Regions from separate parts of the Vibrio sp. THAF64 genome, predicted to be linked through region 1. Evidence: riboswitches for the same ligand, from Rfam matches in the RefSeq annotation. Region 1 holds a riboswitch; each other region holds the start of a gene.
The links. A riboswitch is a leader RNA that binds a small molecule or an ion and turns the genes downstream of it on or off. The one in region 1 is predicted to bind thiamine pyrophosphate.
Positions count from the first base shown of each region.

Region 2: it holds a riboswitch for thiamine pyrophosphate, as region 1 does, so the genes downstream of both, thiC (phosphomethylpyrimidine synthase ThiC) here and thiB (thiamine ABC transporter substrate binding subunit) in region 1, are expected to answer to the same signal.
Region 3: it holds a riboswitch for thiamine pyrophosphate, as region 1 does, so the genes downstream of both, thiD (bifunctional hydroxymethylpyrimidine kinase/phosphomethylpyrimidine kinase) here and thiB (thiamine ABC transporter substrate binding subunit) in region 1, are expected to answer to the same signal.

Region 1 is NZ_CP045355.1:3,169,405-3,172,682, reverse strand. It holds gene mpl (UDP-N-acetylmuramate:L-alanyl-gamma-D-glutamyl-meso-diaminopimelate ligase) at 1-618, shown strand, start outside; gene FIU99_RS14740 (flavin prenyltransferase UbiX) at 633-1,259, shown strand; TPP riboswitch at 1,297-1,410, shown strand; gene thiB (thiamine ABC transporter substrate binding subunit) at 1,464-2,456, shown strand; gene thiP (thiamine/thiamine pyrophosphate ABC transporter permease ThiP) at 2,466-3,278, shown strand, end outside.
Region 2 is NZ_CP045355.1:3,496,554-3,499,831, reverse strand. It holds gene FIU99_RS16385 (multicopper oxidase family protein) at 1-875, shown strand, start outside; gene crcB (fluoride efflux transporter CrcB) at 986-1,369, shown strand; TPP riboswitch at 1,438-1,536, shown strand; gene thiC (phosphomethylpyrimidine synthase ThiC) at 1,708-3,278, shown strand, end outside.
Region 3 is NZ_CP045356.1:1,044,582-1,047,859, forward strand. It holds gene FIU99_RS21250 (ABC transporter permease) at 1-323, opposite strand, end outside; gene FIU99_RS21255 (ABC transporter ATP-binding protein) at 316-1,062, opposite strand; gene thiD (bifunctional hydroxymethylpyrimidine kinase/phosphomethylpyrimidine kinase) at 1,052-1,882, opposite strand; TPP riboswitch at 1,992-2,089, opposite strand; gene dkgB (2,5-didehydrogluconate reductase DkgB) at 2,155-2,958, opposite strand; gene FIU99_RS21270 (zinc-binding dehydrogenase) at 3,067-3,278, opposite strand, start outside.

The sequences.
Region 1 (3,278 bases):
GACTGGCGAGCGGAGAAACAAGTCGCCGATGGTTCAATATTCACAGTTTTCTTCCAAGGGGAAGCCGTTGGGACTGTGAAGTGGGATCTGGTGGGCGATCATAACGTCGATAACGCCTTGATGGCCATCGCAGCGGCTCGTCACGTGGGTGTTACTCCGGATTTAGCCTGTCAGTCGCTGGCGAAATTCATCAATACCAAACGTCGACTTGAGCTAAAAGGTGAAGTGAATCAGATTACGGTTTACGATGACTTCGCTCATCACCCTACGGCGATTGAACTTACTGTGGGTGGATTGCGTAATAAGGTTGGCAAACAACGTATCTTAGCTGTACTTGAACCTCGTAGTGCGACGATGAAACGTGGCGTGCACAAAGAAACATTGGCGGCGTCCCTTGCTCAGGCCGACGTCGTCTTCCTTTATCAACCAGATAATATCGAATGGTCTGTCGAGGACATTGCCCAGCAATGTCAGCAGTCGGCTTATGCGTCAGACAGTGTTGATGCGTTAGTCCAGATGGTGACAGAACAGGCTCAACCGGGCGATCAAATTCTGGTGATGAGCAATGGTGGGTTTGAAGGCATCCACGACAAGCTGCTGGCTAAACTCGCCGAATAGATTAATGTAGTAGTATGAACAATGAGAAAAACAAAGCAATTACACTCGCTTTTACGGGGGCTTCTGGCGCACCGTACGGGCTTAGATTGCTTGAGTGTCTGCTAGCCGCCGGCTATCAGGTACATTTGCTGATATCGTCAGCAGCTCGAGTTGTGTTAGCAACTGAGCATGATATGAAATTGCCGGCGAACCCAGAGTCTGCTCAAAAAACGTTGGTCGCCCACTTAAACTGTGATGCCGAAAAGCTGATAGTCTACGGTAAAGACGACTGGTTCTCTCCTGTGGCTTCTGGGTCTGCGGCGCCAAAACAGATGGTTGTGTGTCCTTGCTCTGCAGGCAGTGTCGCTGCCATCGCACATGGTATGTCCGACAATCTCATCGAGCGCGCGGCTGATGTGGTGATGAAAGAGCGCGGGCAGTTGTTGCTGGTTGTGCGTGAAACACCATTCTCTACGTTGCATCTAGAGAATATGCATAAGTTGTCGCAGATGGGCGTCACCATTATGCCTGCGGCACCGGGCTTCTATCATCAGCCTAAGTCTATTGACGATCTGGTCGACTTTATGGTGGCGAGAATTCTCGATCATCTTGATGTTGAACAGGGGCTTGTCCCACGTTGGGGATATGACCAGCGTGCTTAATTCTGGCTAATTGATAACATTACGATTACAATTCAGCCGACACTCATCGGGGAGCTATTCATCGCACAGATGAAGCTGAGATTGGGCAAAGCCCAGGACCCGTGTACCTGAACCAGATAATGCTGGCGTAGGAATTGAGTCTGAACATTTGCCCTGCCAATGTTTCCTCAAGCCTGTGCCGCTCAACCAAGGAGAGAGCGAGCAGTGAAAACCACTTTAAGCACCATCGCCGTTGCCACACTGACATCTTTTTCTGCATTGGCAGCAGATAACACCCTTACCGTTTATACCTACGATTCTTTTGCTGCGGACTGGGGCCCGGGCCCGAAAGTGGAAAAAGCGTTTGAAGCACAATGTGGCTGTGATGTGAACTTTGTCGCTCTTGATGATGGCGTTTCTATTCTTAACCGCCTGCGCCTCGAAGGGGACAACAGCAAAGCTGATATTGTGTTAGGTTTGGACAATAACCTGATGGCAGAAGCGCAGAAAACTGGCCTATTAGCCGAGCACAAGGTTGATACCAAATCGGTCAATCTGCCTAACGGTTGGGAAGACAGTACTTTTGTGCCGTATGACTTCGGTTACTTTGCGTTTGTCTACAACAAAGAAAAGCTCACCAATCCACCAAAGAGCCTTAAAGAGCTGGTGGAATCTCGCGATGATCTGAAAGTGATTTATCAGGATCCCCGTACGTCAACGCCGGGCCAAGGCCTGATGCTGTGGATGAAATCTGTCTATGGCGATGACGTTACCCCGGCATGGCAACAACTGGCTAAGAAAACCGTCACTGTGACCAAAGGTTGGTCTGAGGCTTACTCTATGTTCCTTGAAGGTGAGTCAGACATGGTGTTGTCTTACACGACTTCACCGGCTTATCACCTGATCGCGGAAAGCGACAGCAAATACGCTGCCGCTGATTTTACAGAAGGCCATTACACTCAAGTTGAGGTTGCGGCTAAAGTAAAAGCATCGAAAAATGAAAAGTTAGCCGATGAATTTATGACGTTTATCCTTAGCGACGACTTCCAGTCTTTGATGCCAACAGGTAACTGGATGTACCCAGTAACTGAAGTCGCACTGCCTGAAGGCTTTGAGACACTGACGGTACCTGAAAAAGCCTTGAGCTTTAGCGCAGCAGAAGTGGCGCAAAACCGAAAATCCTGGATACGTGAGTGGCAAAGCGCCTTAACCTTCTAAGGAGACGCTTTGCGTAGTATTCCAAAATTGGGACTCTGGGTCGCGATTGCTATCGCGGCCTTTGTTGTTTCTGCTCTCGGTGCTTTATTAGTTGCCGCCCCATCTCTGAATATCGCTCAGGTTTGGTCAGACCCTTATTATCGGCATGTCACCAAGTTCAGCTTTTACCAGTCGTTCCTGTCGACTCTGCTCAGTGTTGGCTTAGCCATCCCAGTCGCGCACGCACTATCTCGGCGTACCTTTCCTGGTAAATCTTTGCTGCTTAAGCTGTTTGCTACCACATTAGTACTGCCTGTGCTGGTTGGGGTGTTTGGCTTACTGGCGATTTATGGCAATAGCGGTCTGATATCGTCAGCTTTTGTATGGTTTGATTCTAAACTGCCATTTTCGATTTACGGTCTGAACGGTATTTTACTTGCGCATGTGTTTTTTAACCTGCCTTATGCGACGCGCTTGCTATTGCAATCATTGGAGTCTATTCCGGCTGAACAGCATAAACTGTGTGCTCATCTAGGTATGGACCATTGGCATAAATTTAAGTGGGTCGAATGGCCTCGCTTGCGTCAGCAGTTGCCGCACGTGTGTGGCTTGGTGTTTATGCTGTGTTTTACTAGTTTCGCGACGGTAATGGCGCTCGGTGGTGGGCCGAAATCGACCACGATAGAACTGGCGATTTATCAAGCGATCAAATTCGATTTTGACTTGCAGGCAGGGGCATTACTGGCGATATGGCAGATGCTACTGTGTGGCATTATGGCGTTGGCAGTGCAGCGTTTGACCAAGCCTGTGGCGGTGAGTTCTGGTACACAAGGTCACAACCTT
Region 2 (3,278 bases), 330 kb from region 1:
AACACTGGCACCTAGACAAGCAAGGCCAGTGGAAAGACTTAATGATCCCGCGTATGAGTGCGCGAATGGGTACTCCAGGGGAGTGGAGTAGTGTGAACGGTGTGCATGAGCCGATTTACCAATTGAAGGCCAGAGCGACCACACGGTTGCGAATCGCGAACGTCGACAATACCATTACTTACCCGATTGCAGTGGAAGGTGCTGAGGCATGGGTCATCGCTATCGATGGTAACCCTGTTAAAACGCCCTATAAGCTATCTCAGCATAAAATTGGCCCAGGAATGAGGGTTGATATAGGTCTTATCGCTCCTCAAGCTGGTGAGCGTGTCTATGTTCGTCAAATGAAGGGGCGTTTCCCATTTCCTCTGTGTGAATTCGAAGTTGTCGAATCTTCTTTACCTGAGTCTCAAGCGTTGCCCGAATTACCATTGAACCCAGTGCCGCAGCTTGATTTGGCTAATGCTGAGGAAATTGACTTTGTTTTTGAGTGGGAAGGAGCTGTTACTCCAACGAGTAAAGATGGCAAAGCTATGCCTAAATTCTGGCTAACCAACAAGCGAGCGTGGGAAGGAATGAGTAAAGATAATATCCCGGCTCCGTTGGCGACGCTCGAGTACGGTAAAACTTATATATTTGATTTAAAGAACGTTACCCAATATCACCACCCGATTCATATTCACGGTCATACATTCACAGTTCTAGAAATGGACGGTAAAAAGATTGCAGAACCGTTCCATACCGATACCGTACTGCTAGGTAAAAACGGTAGAGCCAAAGCGGCGTTTGTTGCAGATAACCCAGGACGCTGGATGTATCACTGCCACGTGATTGAACACATGAAAACCGGACTAATGGGTTACATCGAAGTAAAGTGACTCCTGTAACTTTTTAAATCTCAAAATTAATTTGAGACAATGTGTTGCGATTTTGATTCGAAAATAGCCTTATTCCAGATACAATACGGCAGAATTTGACAGGAGGAACCATGGGACAACTTTCTATACTTGGATTTATCGCATTAGGTGGTGCTTTTGGTGCATGCTCGCGATACTTGGTTTCAGAATTGTGTGTGGTATTGCTCGGGCGAGGTTTCCCCTATGGTACGCTGACGGTCAACGTTGTGGGTTCATTTATTATGGGCTTGTTGATTGCCGCATTTGAAAATGAAATGTTGGCCACCGAACCATGGCGTCAGATCATCGGCCTAGGCTTCCTTGGCGCGCTGACTACCTTCTCAACCTTTTCAATGGATAATGTACTTCTTATGCAGCAAGGTGCATTTTTCAAGATGGGGCTAAATGTACTGCTCAATGTTGTCTTGAGCATATCGGCGGCTTGGATAGGGTTTCAAATTCTGATCAAAAGCTAATACTTGATAAAATTGTTCTAAAAATAGACAACTCGGCTTGGTTTCACCAGGCCGTTTTTATATACTGATTTTACTTGTCGGAGTGCCATAAGGCTGAGACCGTTAATTCGGGATCCGTTGAACCTGATCAGGCTAACACCTGCGAAGGGAACAAGAGACGATACCTACACCAGAATTCTCTCTGGGTGCATCTATCAAATAGTCGAAGTTGTTTCGGTGATCATTAGTTAACACTCTAGTCGCATCACCTGTATTTTGACTCCTCTTGTCGCATCTATCCGCCAAGCATTTTTATCCAAAATCTTTTTATCTAGAATAACAAAGCAAGGAAAAATGCTATGTCGAGTCGCAAGCAAGCGAGACTGGAAGCAAAACAGTTCATTGATTCTCTTTCGGTACAACCGTACCCAAATTCGCACAAAGTATATGTAGAGGGTTCACGCCCCGATATTCGTGTCCCGATGCGCGAAATATCTCTCGCAGATAGCTTAATTGGGGGTACCAAAGACTCTCCAGTTTTCGAGCCAAATGAGCCAGTACGCGTCTATGATACTTCAGGCGTCTATACCGACCCTACTCATACAATAGACCTGTACAGCGGTTTACCTAAGCTGAGAGAGGAGTGGATAGAAGAGCGCAGCGATACAGAAGTACTCGATGATGTCAGCTCTGTGTACACCAAACAGAGACTGGAAGATGAAACGCTCGATGAGCTTCGATATGGCAATCTGCCACGCATCCGTCGTGCGAAAGATGGCCAATGTGTTACTCAGCTGCACTATGCACGCAAAGGCATTATAACACCTGAGATGGAGTATATTGCGTTACGCGAAAATATGGGCCGCGCAAAGTATCGCGATCAGGTTCTTAATCAGCAGCATCCAGGGCAAAGTTTTGGTGCCAATCTTCCCGATGAAATCAGCGCCGAATTCGTGCGAAAAGAAGTCGCCGAAGGTCGCGCCATTATCCCCTCAAACATCAATCACCCAGAATCTGAGCCTATGATCATTGGCCGTAACTTTCTTGTGAAGGTAAATGCCAACATTGGTAATTCCTCTGTGACCTCATCCATTGAGGAAGAAGTTGAAAAGCTGGTTTGGTCGACACGTTGGGGTGGCGATACAGTGATGGACCTGTCTACTGGTCGTAACATTCACGAGACTCGCGAATGGATTCTGCGTAATAGCCCTGTCCCAATTGGTACAGTACCTATGTATCAGGCATTGGAGAAAGTGAACGGCATTGCCGAAAATCTCAATTGGGAGGTAATGCGTGACACCTTAATTGAGCAAGCGGAGCAGGGCGTGGATTACTTTACCATCCATGCAGGCTTACTCCTTCGCTATGTACCTATGACAGCCAAACGTGTGACAGGCATTGTCTCACGCGGTGGCTCTATCATTGCTAAATGGTGTCTTGCTCATCATCAGGAAAGCTTCCTCTATACCAACTTCCGCGAGATTTGTGAAATCTGTGCTAAATACGATGTGGCGTTATCGCTTGGTGATGGCCTGCGTCCTGGCTCTGTAGCTGATGCAAATGATGAAGCCCAGTTTGCAGAATTACGCACCCTTGGAGAACTTACAAAGATCGCGTGGGAGTATGATGTTCAGGTGATCATTGAAGGCCCAGGGCATGTGCCAATGCATATGATTAAAGAGAACATGGAAGAGCAGCTAGAGCATTGCCATGAAGCCCCTTTCTATACGCTCGGCCCTCTAACCACAGATATTGCTCCTGGCTATGACCACATTACCTCAGGTATTGGTGCGGCGATGATCGGTTGGTACGGGTGTGCGATGCTGTGTTATGTGACCCCAAAAGAACACTTAGGTTTGCCTAATAAAGAAGATGTAAAAACTGGACTGATTACCTATAAACTTGCCGCGCACGCTGCCGACTTAGCTAA
Region 3 (3,278 bases), on a different replicon from region 1:
AACCAGCGCTTGAGCGGTTTAAATAACAACATCTGTAAAGCGAAGAACAGCCCCATTGACAAGCCAAGTAACAGACCCAACACAATTTCTTGACCAGTCACTAGCGTATGTTTCATCAATACGTCAAAGCGGCTAACGAGGCGTTCAAACACGTCAAGCGGCGTAGGGAGAATAAAGCTTGGCATATCAAACATCACCACCACTAACTGCCAAAGCCCCAAAATTATGACTGTACTGATCGTCAACCGTAGCGCAGGGTGTGTCAGACGTTCTTTTTTCACTACGTCGCGTCGAATGGCGTCAAACTGAGTCATATCACTCATAATCACCCTCCAACGAATTGAGGATGTTCTGCTGCAATTGCGCACATTCTGCATCTATGACACGAGGCGGCTGAGTGGTTGGAACATCATGTGATTCGGCATAAGCGGGCTGACCGCGGAGGATGTACAGAGCGTCGGCCAGTCGAATCGCTTCTTGTGGATCATGGGTGATCAGCACCACCGTTTTGCCACACAACAGCTCAGCGGCCAATGTCTGCAATTTATGTCGCGTCACCGCATCTAGCGCAGAGAAAGGCTCATCCATGAGTACCACAGGCTTGTCTTGCATTAACGTGCGAGCCAACGCCACACGTTGACGCATACCACCTGACAACTGTACAGGCATAGCCGCCGCCTGATCCGATAATCCGACTTGCTCCAGCAATCGCAGCGCTCGATTTCTGTCAGGTTGAGCGCTGCCAAACTTACTGCTCAGGCAAACATTATCCAGAACATTGAGCCATGGTAGCAGCAGGTCTTGTTGGGCCATGTAAGCAATCTGGCCTTGCAGCGCATGGCTATGACTGAGCGTCAGTTCTCCGGTCCAGTGCGCTTTGTCGTTCAACAGACCTGCCAGATAACGTAGCAAGGTAGTTTTCCCGCAGCCACTGCGCCCCAAAATACACGTCCACTGCCCAGCGGGTATCGACATAGAGAAGTACGCCAATGTCGGGGCTGGATTGTCCGTGTACTGTAAGCTGGCTCGCTGAATTTCGATCCCAATCGGCTCAGCGAACATTGATGTGTCCACAGAAGAAATGATGGACCGGCCCATGCCCCGTACCAACATTGAGTTCATCAGCATGAGCGATGGCCTGCGAGATGTATTGCTTACCTAAGTACACGGCTTTGTGCAGTCTATTACCCTGCGCAAGATAAGACGCAATCGCCGAAGATAAGGTACAGCCTGTTCCATGAGTGTTTTTCGTCGGGAATCGTTTGGCACTCAGAAGCTCACTCGTTTGCGCTAAGATCAGCAAATCATTGCTGTTGTCATCTTTTTCTAGATGCCCCCCTTTCAGCAATACCGCTTTGGCACCGAGTGCGCGCAATTCTTCGATCATATTGCCCATTTGATCTTCGTTTTCTGGCACAGCGCCATCAATCAAAGCCGCCCCTTCAGGCAGATTAGGGGTGATCAGATCCGCCATCGGGATCAACTGCTCTTTTAATGTGCTAATCGCCGACTGCTCCAGAAGAAGATCACCGCTGGTTGCAACCATCACAGGATCAACCACCAGATGAGTAGGCTTGTACTGTCTGATTTTGTCCGCAACGACCTTAATGATCCGCGCGTCAGCCAACATCCCGACTTTAACAGCAACCACATTGAGATCCGTAAACACGGCGTCGAGCTGACTTTCAATATGCTCCAGAGGAATCGGGTGAATTGCGCTTACGCCAAGCGTATTTTGTGAGGTAATGGCCGTAATGACAGAACACGCGTAACTGCCAGTCGCAGATATGGCTTTAATATCCGCTTGAATACCAGCGCCACCACCGCTATCAGATCCTGCGATGGTTAATACAATGGGTGGTGTGTCTTGTGAATGTGGCATGGATGCTCCTATTACAAGACGTACAGGAACTCTCAGCCAAACATGAAGTGATCAATAAAAGGGAAGATCGAATCATAAAAAGCGAGTGCACCAAAGCGAGAATACTCAAACATCGGTGCTAATAGTTCCCTACGTCAGTGCTAACTGAATCAGGTTCTACGGGTCTCGCAATGCGATCTCAGCCCTAAGGCTCCCCGACTATTTCCCGCTGATAATAACAGTAATTAAAAAGCGAATGCACTTTTAAATTCGCAAAAAGTGCTCGCAGTCATTCAATCCCACTCTGGAGCAAAGTCTGGATTGGCAAGACGTTGATTGCGATCTAATGTTGCAATCAATGCCATATCATCGTGGCTTAAGTGCACGTTCTTCGCCTCGAGATTGCTTTCAACATTGGCCTGTCGAGTCGATGATGGAATCGTCACGAATTCATTTTGACGCATCCACGCCAACACAATTTGTGCTGCCGTTACGCCATGCTTGTTCGCCAGTTGAAGAATGATTTCATCTTTCAAAACAGCACCATACGCAAACGGCATATACCCCGTAACCAATACATCGTTGCGTTTGCAGAACTCAACCACCTTCTTGTTTTGCAGATATGGATGAACTTCTACCTGATTGGTAAAAATTTCCCCTGCTCCCAAAATACCTATCGCTTGTTCTAGCTGCTGGTTGTTGAAGTTAGAAACGCCGATATGCTTCACCAGGCCCGCCTCTTTCACCGCCTTCAACTCTGTCAGATACTCTAGCATGGATACTTTTTCATCTTTCAGCGGCCAATGAATCAATAGCAAATCAATGTATGAGGTTTGCAACTTATTCAAACTCTCTTCGACACTGGATCGGAACTCTGCTTTCGACAGTTTGTTCATCCACACTTTAGTGGTAAGAAAAATCTCATCTCGGGCAATGCCAGACGCCAACATTGCATCACCCACCGACTGCTCATTACCGTAAATCTGAGCTGTATCGATATGACGATATCCGGCTTTAAGCGCCATCATAACGGAATCAAATGCCGTCTGACCTTCCAGTCTAAATGTACCGGCACCTAGCATAGGAATGTGTTTCATGGTATTTCCTGTTTCTGAATGAGTTGAACGGTGCAATTATTGCGAGTAATTAACTGATGAAAAATGGCAAAAAACTCAAATCACTTTTGTCTTTTTTGCCATCAATGGTTACACCAATTTCGCGACAATTTTACCCGTGGTGCGTTGATTTCGAATTTCTACCAACTTATCCCCGACCTGATCTAACGGAATCACTTGCAGTGCTGGCGTTTCGAGTATCCCCAGTTCGAACAGTTTAGAAACCGCATTACCGGCCGCAACCATATCATTGCGGCCTTTTTCACCATTTACATGGCCAGAGCCTAAGCTAAGTTGATGGA